DNA from 2 places in the Microbacterium sp. WCS2018Hpa-23 genome. Region 1 is predicted to be linked to the other one. Evidence: riboswitches for the same ligand, from Rfam matches in the RefSeq annotation. Region 1 holds a riboswitch; the other holds the start of a gene.
What was found. Region 1 has a riboswitch for thiamine pyrophosphate ahead of RQG77_RS15650 (ECF transporter S component). Riboswitches for the same ligand answer to the same signal wherever they lie in the genome.
Positions count from the first base shown of each region.

Region 2: another riboswitch for thiamine pyrophosphate. It lies ahead of thiM (hydroxyethylthiazole kinase); the one in region 1 lies ahead of RQG77_RS15650 (ECF transporter S component).

Region 1 covers NZ_JAVTIZ010000009.1:122,873-128,417, reverse strand. Annotated here, with positions in the region: gene RQG77_RS15665 (ABC transporter ATP-binding protein) at 1-63, shown strand, start outside; gene RQG77_RS15660 (ABC transporter ATP-binding protein) at 60-2,327, shown strand; gene RQG77_RS15655 (D-alanyl-D-alanine carboxypeptidase) at 2,502-4,049, opposite strand; TPP riboswitch at 4,132-4,241, shown strand; gene RQG77_RS15650 (ECF transporter S component) at 4,235-4,894, shown strand; gene RQG77_RS15645 (ATP-binding cassette domain-containing protein) at 4,891-5,545, shown strand, end outside.
Region 2 covers NZ_JAVTIZ010000011.1:14,053-19,597, forward strand. Annotated here, with positions in the region: gene RQG77_RS16950 (bifunctional hydroxymethylpyrimidine kinase/phosphomethylpyrimidine kinase) at 1-1,256, opposite strand, end outside; gene thiM (hydroxyethylthiazole kinase) at 1,253-2,101, opposite strand; TPP riboswitch at 2,092-2,185, opposite strand; gene RQG77_RS16960 (NAD-dependent epimerase/dehydratase family protein) at 2,209-3,174, opposite strand; gene RQG77_RS16965 (DUF402 domain-containing protein) at 3,239-3,955, opposite strand; gene pheT (phenylalanine--tRNA ligase subunit beta) at 4,092-5,545, opposite strand, start outside.

The DNA.
Region 1 (5,545 bases):
CTCCTCGAGACGAGCACGACCTATCGAGAGATCGTCGAGTCGCAGCTGGGGGTGGACGCATGAGCGAGCAGAACGAACCCCAGACGCGTCGGGGCCGCGCCGCCAAGGCGACAGCGACCGAGGCGACGGCGACCACCGCGACGGCCGCGACGGCCGAGCCGGAACTGACGGACGAAGAGAAGTACGAGGCCGAGCTCGCCGAGAAGGCGCGCCAGAACGGCGGCGGCTGGGACAGCGTCGCACCGGGCAAGGCCGACAACTTCGGCAAGAGCTTCAGTCGGATGATCGGACTGCTCAAGCCCTCGGCCGTGTGGTTCATCCTGGTCTCCATCGCCGGCGCGGTCGGTGTCGTGCTCACCGTCGCTGCGCCGAAGGTGCTCGGTGAGGCCACGAACCTCATCTACAAGGGCTTCATCTCGGTGCAGCTCGGGCAGGCGAACGGCGACTTCCCCGGCTTCCCGGCCGGAACGTCGCAGGACGACGTGGTCGCCACGCTCCGCCAGGGCGGACAGGACGACTTCGCGAACCAGGTCGCGGCGCTCGGCAGCTTCCAGGTCGGCGACGGGGTGGACTTCGACGCGCTCCGGTGGGTCATCATCGCTGTCCTCGCGATCTACATCGTGGCTGCGTTCCTCAGCTGGATCCAGGGCTACGTCATCAACGTCATCATGGTGCGCACCATGTGGCGCCTGCGCGAGCAGGTCGAGGCGAAGATCAACCGTCTGCCCCTGTCGTACTTCGACAAGGTGCAGCGCGGCGACCTGATCTCGCGCGTCACCAACGACATCGACAACATCACCCAGACCATGCAGCAGTCGCTGTCCGGTGCGATCACCGCCGTTCTCACGGTCGTGGGCGTGCTGGTGCTGATGTTCTCGATCTCGTGGCAGCTCGCTCTCGTCGCGCTCGTCGCCCTCCCGCTGATGGGTGTGATCTTCGGTGTGATCGGACCGAGGTCGCAGAAGGCCTTCGGCACGCAGTGGCGCAAGGTCGGTCGACTGAACGCCCGCGTCGAGGAGGCGTTCTCGGGCCACGCGCTCGTGAAGGTCTTCGGACGCGAGCAGGACGCCCTCGAGAAGTTCAAGGACGAGAACGAGGAGCTCTTCCAGGCGAGCTTCAAGGCGCAGTTCCTCTCGGGCATCATCATGCCCGCGATGACCTTCGTCGGCAGCCTCACCTATGTGGGCATCGCCGTGCTCGGAGGGCTCATGGTCGCGAACGGCCAGCTGCGCCTCGGTGACGTGCAGGCGTTCATCCAGTACTCGCAGCAGTTCACGCAGCCGCTGTCGGAGCTGGGCGGCATGGCTGCGGTCGTGCAGTCGGGAACCGCATCGGCCGAGCGGGTGTTCGAGCTTCTCGACACCGAGGAGCAGGAGGCCGATGACGCAGACGCTCCGGCGCTCGCAGACGGCCAGGGCGTCGTGGAGTTCGAGAACGTCGCGTTCTCCTACACGCCCGAGCGTCCTCTGATCACCGACCTCTCGTTCCGCGTCGAGCCGGGCCAGACCGTCGCGATCGTCGGCCCCACCGGGGCAGGAAAGACGACGCTCGTCAACCTGATCATGCGGTTCTACGAGCTGAACGGCGGGCGCATCCTGCTCGACGGTCAGGACATCTCCGAGGTCACGCGCGACCAGCTGCGTTCGCGCACCGGCATGGTGCTGCAGGATCCGTGGCTGTTCGCCGGAAGCATCCGCGAGAACATCCGGTACGGCCGCTCGACCGCGACCGACGACGAGGTTCTCGAGGCTGCGAAGGCGACGTACGTCGACCGCTTCGTGCACGCCCTGCCCGAGGGGTACGACACGGTGCTCGACGAGGACGCGTCGAACGTCTCGGCGGGTGAGCGTCAGCTGATCACGATCGCGCGGGCGTTCGTCGCCCAGCCGTCGATCCTCATTCTCGACGAGGCGACATCGGCGGTCGACACGCGCACCGAGCTGCTGCTGCAGCACGCGATGGCCGCTCTGCGGCAGGGACGCACGTCGTTCGTGATCGCCCACCGCCTGTCGACCATCCGAGACGCCGACCTCATCCTCGTGATGGAGCATGGCGACATCGTCGAGAAGGGCACGCACGACGAGCTGATCGCCGCGCAGGGCGCCTACTGGCGTCTGTATCAGTCGCAGTTCGAACAGGCGGCGACCGACATCGACGCCGAGGACGCTCTCACGGGATCGACCCCGGTGGTCGTCAGCGGCGACGCCGAAGATGTAGCGGCGGCCGCGCAGGTCGGTGCCTCGGTGGGGGCGCAGACCCCTGCGGCCGAGACCGCTGCAGCCCAGGCGATCGTCGAGCGACCGGACTCCGGTGGTCAGAACGGCTGACGCGAACGCAGCGTGAACCGACCGACGCCCCGCCCCGTTGATTCGAGGCGGGGCGTCTGCGTGCGGGCTTCCCAGTGCACGGGGACGGCGGGAGTGATGGGCTTCCGAGCCCTGCGGGCTCCGGGTGATGCGCGCTTCCGGGACTGAGCCGGCTCAGCGCTGCGCTTCCCCGGCTCAGCGCTGCGCTTCAGTGAGTCCGAACAGTTCGAGCGGATGAGTCAGCCGCCACCACGGGCTCGGTGCGTCCACGTCGTCTGCCAGCGATACCGACGTCGTCACGGTGTTCAGCGGTCCGACGCTCGTGATCGTGCCGATCTCGTCGCCGTCTTCGCGGTTCTCCCCGAGGTTGAAGGTCGATGTCGCCTGTGCGGTCGCCCCGTTCCACATCACGAGGTTCGCGTCGGCGTCAGCGACGACATCTGTGGTCGTTCCCCACAGGGTCGTGACGGTCCCGACCACCGTGCCCTTCGCGACGGCCGGTGCCTGCGACTGCAGCGCGGTCTCGACCTGCGAGAACAGCGACCGGGTCTGCGCCAGGCGCTGTTCGTCATCGGCCTGCCCGAGCACGGCGGCGTAGAGGTGCACCGTGATGTCGTCGACGGTGATGTCCTTCGCGGTCAGCAGGTTCCAGCTGTCGCCGAGCGTGCCGGTCTTCACGCCGACGACGCCGGCATCCGCCAGCATCCCGTTCGTGTTCGTGACGGTTCCCGCGCCGGGCAGATCGATCGAGGGAGTGCCCACGATGCCCGCGAACACCGGATTCTGCATCGCCATCTCGGCGAGCGCGATGAGGGATTCGGGCGTGGCCGTGTTGCGGGCGTCGAACCCTGACGGGGTCGCGATCGTGATGCCGTCGAGACCGCGGTCGCGCAGCCAGACCGTGGCGGCGGAGGAGAACGCCGACTCCGACCCCCAGATCTCCCTGGCGAGGCGGTCGATGTAGTTGTTCGCAGAACCCAGCAGGGTCCCCTGCAGCAGCTGCAGTTCGGTGAGCGTGCCGCCGACGGGCACGTCGAGCGCCGACTGGTCCGAGCGCCGATAGTCCCAGTACGCGAGATTGTCGGCCCGGGTGAAGGCGAACTCCGGGCCCTGCTCGCCCACGGCGAGTGGCATCCGTTCGAGCACCATCAGGCTCGAGACGACCTTCGTGACACTCGCGATCGCTGCGGCATCGAGAGACGAGGAGGTGGTGGAGAGCCCGCCGACGCCGACGGCGCCGCTTCCCTGCGTGGGCCACGAGATCGCTGCCGCGTCCGCAGCGGTAGGTGTGATCTCGACCGCCTGCACGGTCGGCGCCACCTCGTGCAGAGGCCAGAGCATGGTGGTCCCCGCGTACGAGGCGACCAGTCCGACGAGAACGCCGAGCGGCACCAGAGCTCCCGGCCGCGCGATCGCCGGCCGCAGCCGAGCATCCTTCAGCAGCGCGGCGCCTGACGCGGTGCCCGCGGTGTCGTCCAGCGAGCCGCCGGTCGTCTCCTCGGCGACCCTGACCGGATCGACCCAGGTCAGCGGTGTGCCTCCGCTCGCGGCCCCCGCCCACTGCGCCTCGGGCTCGTCGTCGAACACCGTGAGCGCGTCAGCCTCGACGACGGTCGCGGGCGTCGCGGGGATGGCGCTCGTCGCATCGTCCCCGGGCGCGTCGACCCCGGGCGCGTCGACCCCGGGCGCGTCGCCAGCAGGCGCGTCGGAGGCGGTGGCCTCGGCGGATTCAGGAGCGGTCACCTCCTCACGGTACCGAACTCGCACGCAGATCCGCGGCGCTGCAACAGGAGCAGACGCGAGTGTCGGCACTGGGTAAGATCATGAGAACAACCACGGGAGTCCGGCGAGCCGGGCTGAGAGGGAGCGAATCGCGCTTCGACCGTCGAACCTGATCTGGGTAATGCCAGCGCAGGGAGGAGTCACTGATGAGTACATCCACGTCCGGATCCAGCACGGAATCGGCATCTGCCACTGCATCCCCCTCGAAGGGCCTCGGTCGCCCGGAGCTGTGGCGCTGGAGGGTCGTCGACATCGTCGTGGCCAGCGTCATCGCCGTCGCGTGCGCCCTGGTCTTCCTGCTCTGGAACGTCGGGTACGAGGTGCCGAGCACCATCCTCACCCCGCTGCTTCCCGGCGTGCAGGGTCTGCTCGCGGGTCCATGGCTGATCGCCGGAGTGCTCGGCGGTCTCATCATCCGCAAGCCCGGCGCCGCGCTCTACACCGAGCTGGTCGCCGCCATCATCTCGGCGCTCGTCGGCAACGCCTGGGGACCGCTCACGATCGTCTCGGGCCTCGTGCAGGGCCTCGGTGCCGAGCTGATCTTCCTCGTCTTCCTCTACGGCGTCTGGCGCCTTCCCGTCGTCATGCTCGCGGGAGCGGGCGCAGGCCTCGCGTGCGGCATCAACGACCGCATCCTCTGGTACGCCGGGGCTGACACGCTGTTCACCACCGTCTACATCGTCTCGACGACCATCTCGGGTGCGATCATCGCGGGGCTCGGCGCCTGGCTGATCGCCCGAGGACTCGCGGCGACCGGCGCTCTCGGTCGGTTCGCCGCCGGCCGCGAGGTCACCGCACGGGTGTGACCTCGCCCACGACACCCGCCACCCTCGAAGCCCGCGGCTGGGGGTGGCGGTACGCGACGCGGCTGCGCTGGGCGGTGCGCGGCATCGACCTGCGCATCGAGCCGGGGGAGCGGGTGCTGCTGCTCGGCGCCTCGGGTTCGGGCAAATCGACCCTGCTGCAGGGCTTCGGCGGGGTGCTCGGCGGGGCCGATGAGGGCGAGACGCAGGGTGCGCTGCTCGTCGACGGGCAGAAGCCGACCGATGCGCGCGGACGCGTCGGCATGGTCCTTCAGGACCCCGACACCCAGACGATCCTCGCCAGGGTAGGCGACGACGTCGCGTTCGGCTGTGAGAACCTCGGTGTCCCTCGCGACGAGATCTGGCAGCGGGTGCGGCAGGCGCTGGATGCCGTCGATCTCGACGTCGCGCTGGATCGGTCGACGGCAGCCCTCTCGGGCGGACAGAAGCAGCGCCTCGCCCTGGCCGGGGTGCTGGCGATGCGCCCCGGCGCGATCCTGCTCGACGAGCCGACAGCCAACCTCGATCCGCAGGGCGTGCAGGATGTGCGGGATGCGGTGGCCGCAGCGCTCGACGTCAGCGGAGCGACCCTCGTCGTGATCGAGCACCGCATCGACGTCTGGCTGCCGCTGGTCACCCGCGTCATCGTGCTCG
Region 2 (5,545 bases), on a different contig from region 1:
GTACGGATCCGCGTGCCGGGGAACTCCTGCCGTACTCCCCCGGCGGCGTCCACGAGCGCATCGGGGACGTCGTCCCCGTCGAGGTGCCCGCCCTTGACGAGCACCGCCGCCCCGATCGCCGTCGACAGATCCTCTGCTGCGGCGAGCGCGTCGCCCCATCCCCCGATCGTCCGCCCTGTCAGCACGGCGAGCTCGCCGAGATTGGGCGTCACGACGTGTGCACGCCGGAGGAGGTCGCGCAACGCCGCCTCGGCATCCTGATCGAGCAGCCTGTCGCCGCTGGTGGCGACCATGACCGGATCGAGGACGACGATCGGCGGCCGAACGACATCGAGCCAGTCGGCGACCGTGCGGATGACGTCGGCGTTCGCGAGCATCCCGATCTTGACCGCGTCGATGACGATGTCGTCGGAGATCGCGTCGAGCTGCTCGCGCAAGAAGGCCGCAGGAGGCACGTGCACTCCCCGCACGCCCGTGGTGTTCTGGGCGGTCAGCGCGGTGAGCGCGGCCATGCCGTAACCGCCGTTCGCGGCGATCGACTTGAGGTCGGCCTGGATCCCCGCCCCTCCTGACGGGTCGCTCCCGGCGATGCTGAGCACGCGCGGCGTGCCGGCCGCACGCCAACGACGCACGAATGCCGCCGCGGTCTCGGCCGGGTCGGCAGCCGCGCAGAGCGCCGAGACCACGGCGAGGCCGGCCGCACCCGCACCTCGCAGTCGCTCGGTGTCGCCAAGGCCCACCCCTCCGATCGCCACACACGGGAGCACGGTCGTCTCGACGAGAGCTCGGAAGCCCTCGACGCCGAGGGCCGGCGGATGGTCGGGCTTGGTGCTGGTGGGGCGGATGACGCCGACGCCCAGGTAGTCGACAGTGCCGGGCGGCAGAGCGCCCACCGCCTCGAAGTGCTCCCGACTGTTCGCCGTGAGACCGATGAGCGCCTCGGCGCCCAGAGCTTCTCGCGCGCGCAGCACCGATGCGTCACCCTGCCCGAGATGCACGCCGTCGACCCTCGCTCCCTGTTCACGCGCGGCGAGAGCCGCATCGAGGCGGTCATTCACGACGAGGAGAGCGCGTCCGTCGATCACGCGGGAGAGCTCGACGAGCTGCGCCGTGGTCTCAGCATCCGTCGCCGTCTTATCCCGCAGCTGCACGATCCGCACTCCCCCGTCGACGGCACGGCGGACGGTCTCGACGACACCGCGTTCCCCGCAGAGATCCGCGTCGGTGACCAGGTACAGCGAGAGGTCCGCGCTCACAGTGCACGCTCCTCGACGCGTGCCGCAGCGGCGATGTCCTGTGGCTCAACGGCCGCCAGCGCGTCGAGGAGCTCGACCGCGAAGCTGCCAGGACCCGAGGCCCGTGCGGCGGCGCGCTCCGCGGCGATCGTGTACACGAGGCTCGCCGACGCGACGGCGGTAAGCGGATCGATCTCGGCAGTGCGGGCGGTCCCCAGGAAGGCGGCCATCACGGCGCCCAGTGCGCACCCGCCACCGGTGACCCTGGTGAGCAGCTCGTCGCCGTTCGCGATCCGCACGACGCGCCGCCCGTCGGTGATCAGGTCGATGGGGCCGGAGACGGCGACGACCGAGCCGTGACGGGCGGCGAGTGCGAGGGCGGCGTCAGAGGCGGCATCCGTGGTGTCGGTGGCATCGACTCCGCGCCCTCCGGCGGTGAGCCCCGCGAGTGCGAGGATCTCGGAGGCGTTCCCACGGATCGCCGCGGGGCGCGAGGTGACGAGGCTGTGCGCGAGCGCCGTGCGCACGGGCAACGAACCGATCGCGACCGGATCGAGCACCCAGGGAGTGCCCGCGGCTGCGGCACCGGCGACGGCTTCGAGACTCGCGGCCCGCTGCTCGGGGGTCGGCGTCCCGAGGTTGATCAGCACTCCGGATGCGACGCCCGCGAAGAGACCCGCCTCGTCGACGATGTCGACCATCGCGGGTGCGGCCCCGAGAGCCAGGAGCACGTTGGCCGTGAAGCCGGTGACGACGGTGTTGGTGATGCAGTGGGTCAGCGGTGGTGACTCACGGAGCGCGGACAACAGCTCGGCGGCCGAGGCCACCAGGGTCGATTCGGATTCTGGACGCAGACGATCGCTCAATGCGACATCCCTTCGCTAGTACGAACTAGATCAGGTTCGACGGGTCTGTTCTCAGCCGCGGATGCGGCACCCCGTGTCACTGCTCGAAGTCTAGCGACGACCGGAGATCACCCTCGCCGCTGCAGCAGCTCCAGCTCGTCGGCACGGGTGAGCCCCGCGCGCCTGTCACGGTCGATCCCTCGCTCCTGCTCGTCGGCGATGACGGCCGAGACGGTCTCGCCGAGCGGTCGCAGGGTGCCGCCCGCGGCACGGTACCGGGCGTTGGTGCGGGTCATGAAACCGGTCATCTCGGCGGGCAGCCAGAGCGGCAGCGAGCGCTCCCCCGCCCAGTACCCGACGCCGTTCTCGATCAGCCACTCGTCATCGGCCGTCACCGTGTCGCTCCCGTGTGCGGCGCTCCGCCGCACGGTCGCGAGCACCTCGGCGAGCGGATGCCGGTCGCCGATCGCGTTGACGACGCCGGTGGCATGCGTCGTGGCGACGAACTCCGACAGATCGTCGACGTCGATCACCTGCGCGCTGCGCCCCTCGGCGTTCGGCAGCAGAACGGGCCCGTCGACCGCGCGCAGGAAGGCCGCAGCCCAGTATCCGAAACGATCGCTCGGGTCGCCCTCGCCGACGATCAGCCCGGGGCGCACGATCAGCGCTCGCTCACCGAGCGCACGCACGGAGTTCTCGGCCGCGACCTTCTGCGCGCCGTACTCGTATTCGTCACCCGGCTCCGCCGGTGCATGCACGGGTGCCGTCTCGTCGGTTCCCACCGCCTCGTCGTCGGAGTAGACCGACATCGACGAGACATAGGTCCAGCGGGCGGCCCGTTCCCCGAGCGCGGTCACCGCCGCCTCGACGTGCGCCGCATTCGATGAGACATCGATCACGTGGTCCCAGTCACGACCCGCCACGGCGTCGTAGGCCGCGGGGTCATCCCGGTCGGCCAGCACGAGGCTCGCCCCCTCGGGAGACGGGCGTCCTCCCCGTGCGAGGCACATCACGCTCGAACCGTTCACCAGCATCCGTCGGGCGATCCGGCCCGACAGCCAGCCCGTTCCGCCGAGGATCAGTACGTCTGTCATGCACCCATGCCATCAGCATCCGTCCACGAGGGGAAGGGTCTTCCGCTCAGGGCGGATGCCGTGCTCACGACCTGCGCAGTTCGCCCAGCCCGGCAAGCACCGGAACGGTCCACGAGGACTCAGGGCGCCAGTCCCGCCACTCCGGATCGAACGGCCACTCGCCCGCATGGAACGACTCGATCGCGGCATCCGCGTGTCGTTCGATCTGAGCGGCCTGCTCGCGCGTGAGGCGCCCCTGCGCGATCGCGGCGACGAGCTCGTCCTCGTCCTTGAGGTGCACGCGGCCGTCCGGCTCGATCTCGACGTCGAGGATGTGATCCGACGAGTAGGTGTCGCGGTCGGTGCGCAGATGCGCGTTCTCGAGGTTCACGTACCATCCGGCGAACTGCCAGTCCGGTCCGCTCACCTCGCTCCAGAACAACCACACCGACCACGCGGCGCCCGCCGGGGCGATGCGCAGGATGCCGTTGCCCCACCACTCCTCGACGATCCGCGTCCGGGGGTCGAGCCAGCGGCGATCCAGGGGAACAGTGCGAACCCGCTCACCCTCGGGCGTCCCCTGCCCCTCCTGGAGGGTCCCTGGAGCGAGCCACGCCACGAGCCCGCGCTCGTCGTCGCGCACCACGCGCATGGGTGTGATGGTCGACGCGTCACCCGGCTGCCAGCCCGGCTTCCGGTAGTGCCAGTCGATCTGATCGCCCGGCTGCAGGAAGGGCCCCTCGCCCATCGCCCTGACGCCGTCCGGCACCGCCGCAGGGGTGCTGTGGGGAAGGATGCTCATCACGACACGGTACCTCGGAGGTCCACCGAGCTCAGGTCGGCTCGGCGGCGAACATCGCATCCGGAGCGAACACGCGCACGCGGACTGCACCACTCGGGTGAAGTCCGCGTGCGCGTCGTTTCAGGCGCGGCCGCTGTCAGTCGCGCAGCGTGGCGCCGAAGCGTTCGGACGCGACGGCGACACCGGCGAGCTTCGCCTCTGTGGCCTCGGCAGCCGTGAGCGTGCGGTCGTCGGCGCGGAACCGCAGCGCGAACGTGAGGCTCTTCTCCCCCGCCGATAGGCCCTCTCCCCGGTAGTCGTCGACGAGACGGATCGCCTCGAGCAGCGCACCGGCTCCTTCCGCCAGCGCGGCACGGACAGCGCCCGCCGGCACGTCGGCGCCGAGCACGAGCGAGACGTCCTGCGTAGCGGCGGGGAACGTCGAGAGGGAGGCAGCCACGGCACGGGAGTCAGCCAGCGCCAGGATGCCGTCGAGGTCGAGCTCGAGCACCGTGGCCCGACCGGGAAGGTCGGCGCCGGCGGCGACCTCGGGGTGGAGCTCGCCGACATACCCGACCTCGACGTCACCCACCGAGAGGACGCCGGTACGCCCGGGGTGCAGCGCGGCACGCTGCCCCTGGACGACGTCGATGTCGACGCCCGCTGCCGCGGCGATGACGCGGGCAGCGTCGAGCGCCTCGGACAGGCCTGCCGGCTCTGCGGCGCGGCCGGGCTGGCGCGCGACGACGTTGCCGGTGAGCAGCACCGCCACGTGCCGGTGCTGCGGCGGGATCGACTCATTCAGGGCGGCGAGCGTCTCGTCCGACGGACGCGCCCCGAGCGGAGGCACCTCGTCGGTGCCGTACTCGACACCCGGCTCCGGGAGGAAGACGACACCGGTCTCGAACAGCGCGAGGTCGGTGAGACCGCGGGAGATGTTGCGATGCGCGGTCTGCAACAGCCCGGGGATCAGCGAGCGACGCAGGAACGGAGCAGAGCCGTCGAGCGGGTTCGCGAGCCGGATGCTGGGCAGGTGCGCGCCCGACGCCGAACCGTGCAGGTCGTTCTCGACCTCGGTCGTGAACGGGAACGACGGCGTCTCGACGAAACCGGCGGCGGCGAGTGCGTCGGCGACCCGACGACGGCCCTGCTGGTGCGCGGTCAGCCCGCGACCCGAGGGCGGCGTGGGCAGCACAGAGGGGATGCGGTCGAGCCCGTGGATGCGCGCGACCTCTTCGGCGAGCGACCACTTGTCGGTGAGGTCGGGGCGCCAGGTCGGCGGTATGACGGTCCAGCCGGCATCCGTCTCGGTGACCTCGCCACCGATGGTCGTCAGCGCCCCCTCGATCTCGGCGTCGGTGTAGTCGACGCCGATGAGGCCCTGCACGAATCCCTTCGGCAGATCGATGTCGGCGACGAAGACCTCGGCGAACAGCGCGCCGCCCTCTTCGGTGAGCGTGCCGCCGGCGAACTCGACCATCAGGTCGGCGGCGCGACGAGCGGCGACGAACGGCACGAGCGGATCGACGCCGCGCTCGAAGCGTTTGGAGGCCTCACTCGGCAGCTTGTGCCGGCGGGCGGTGCGCGCGATCGTGATCGGGTCGAACGTCG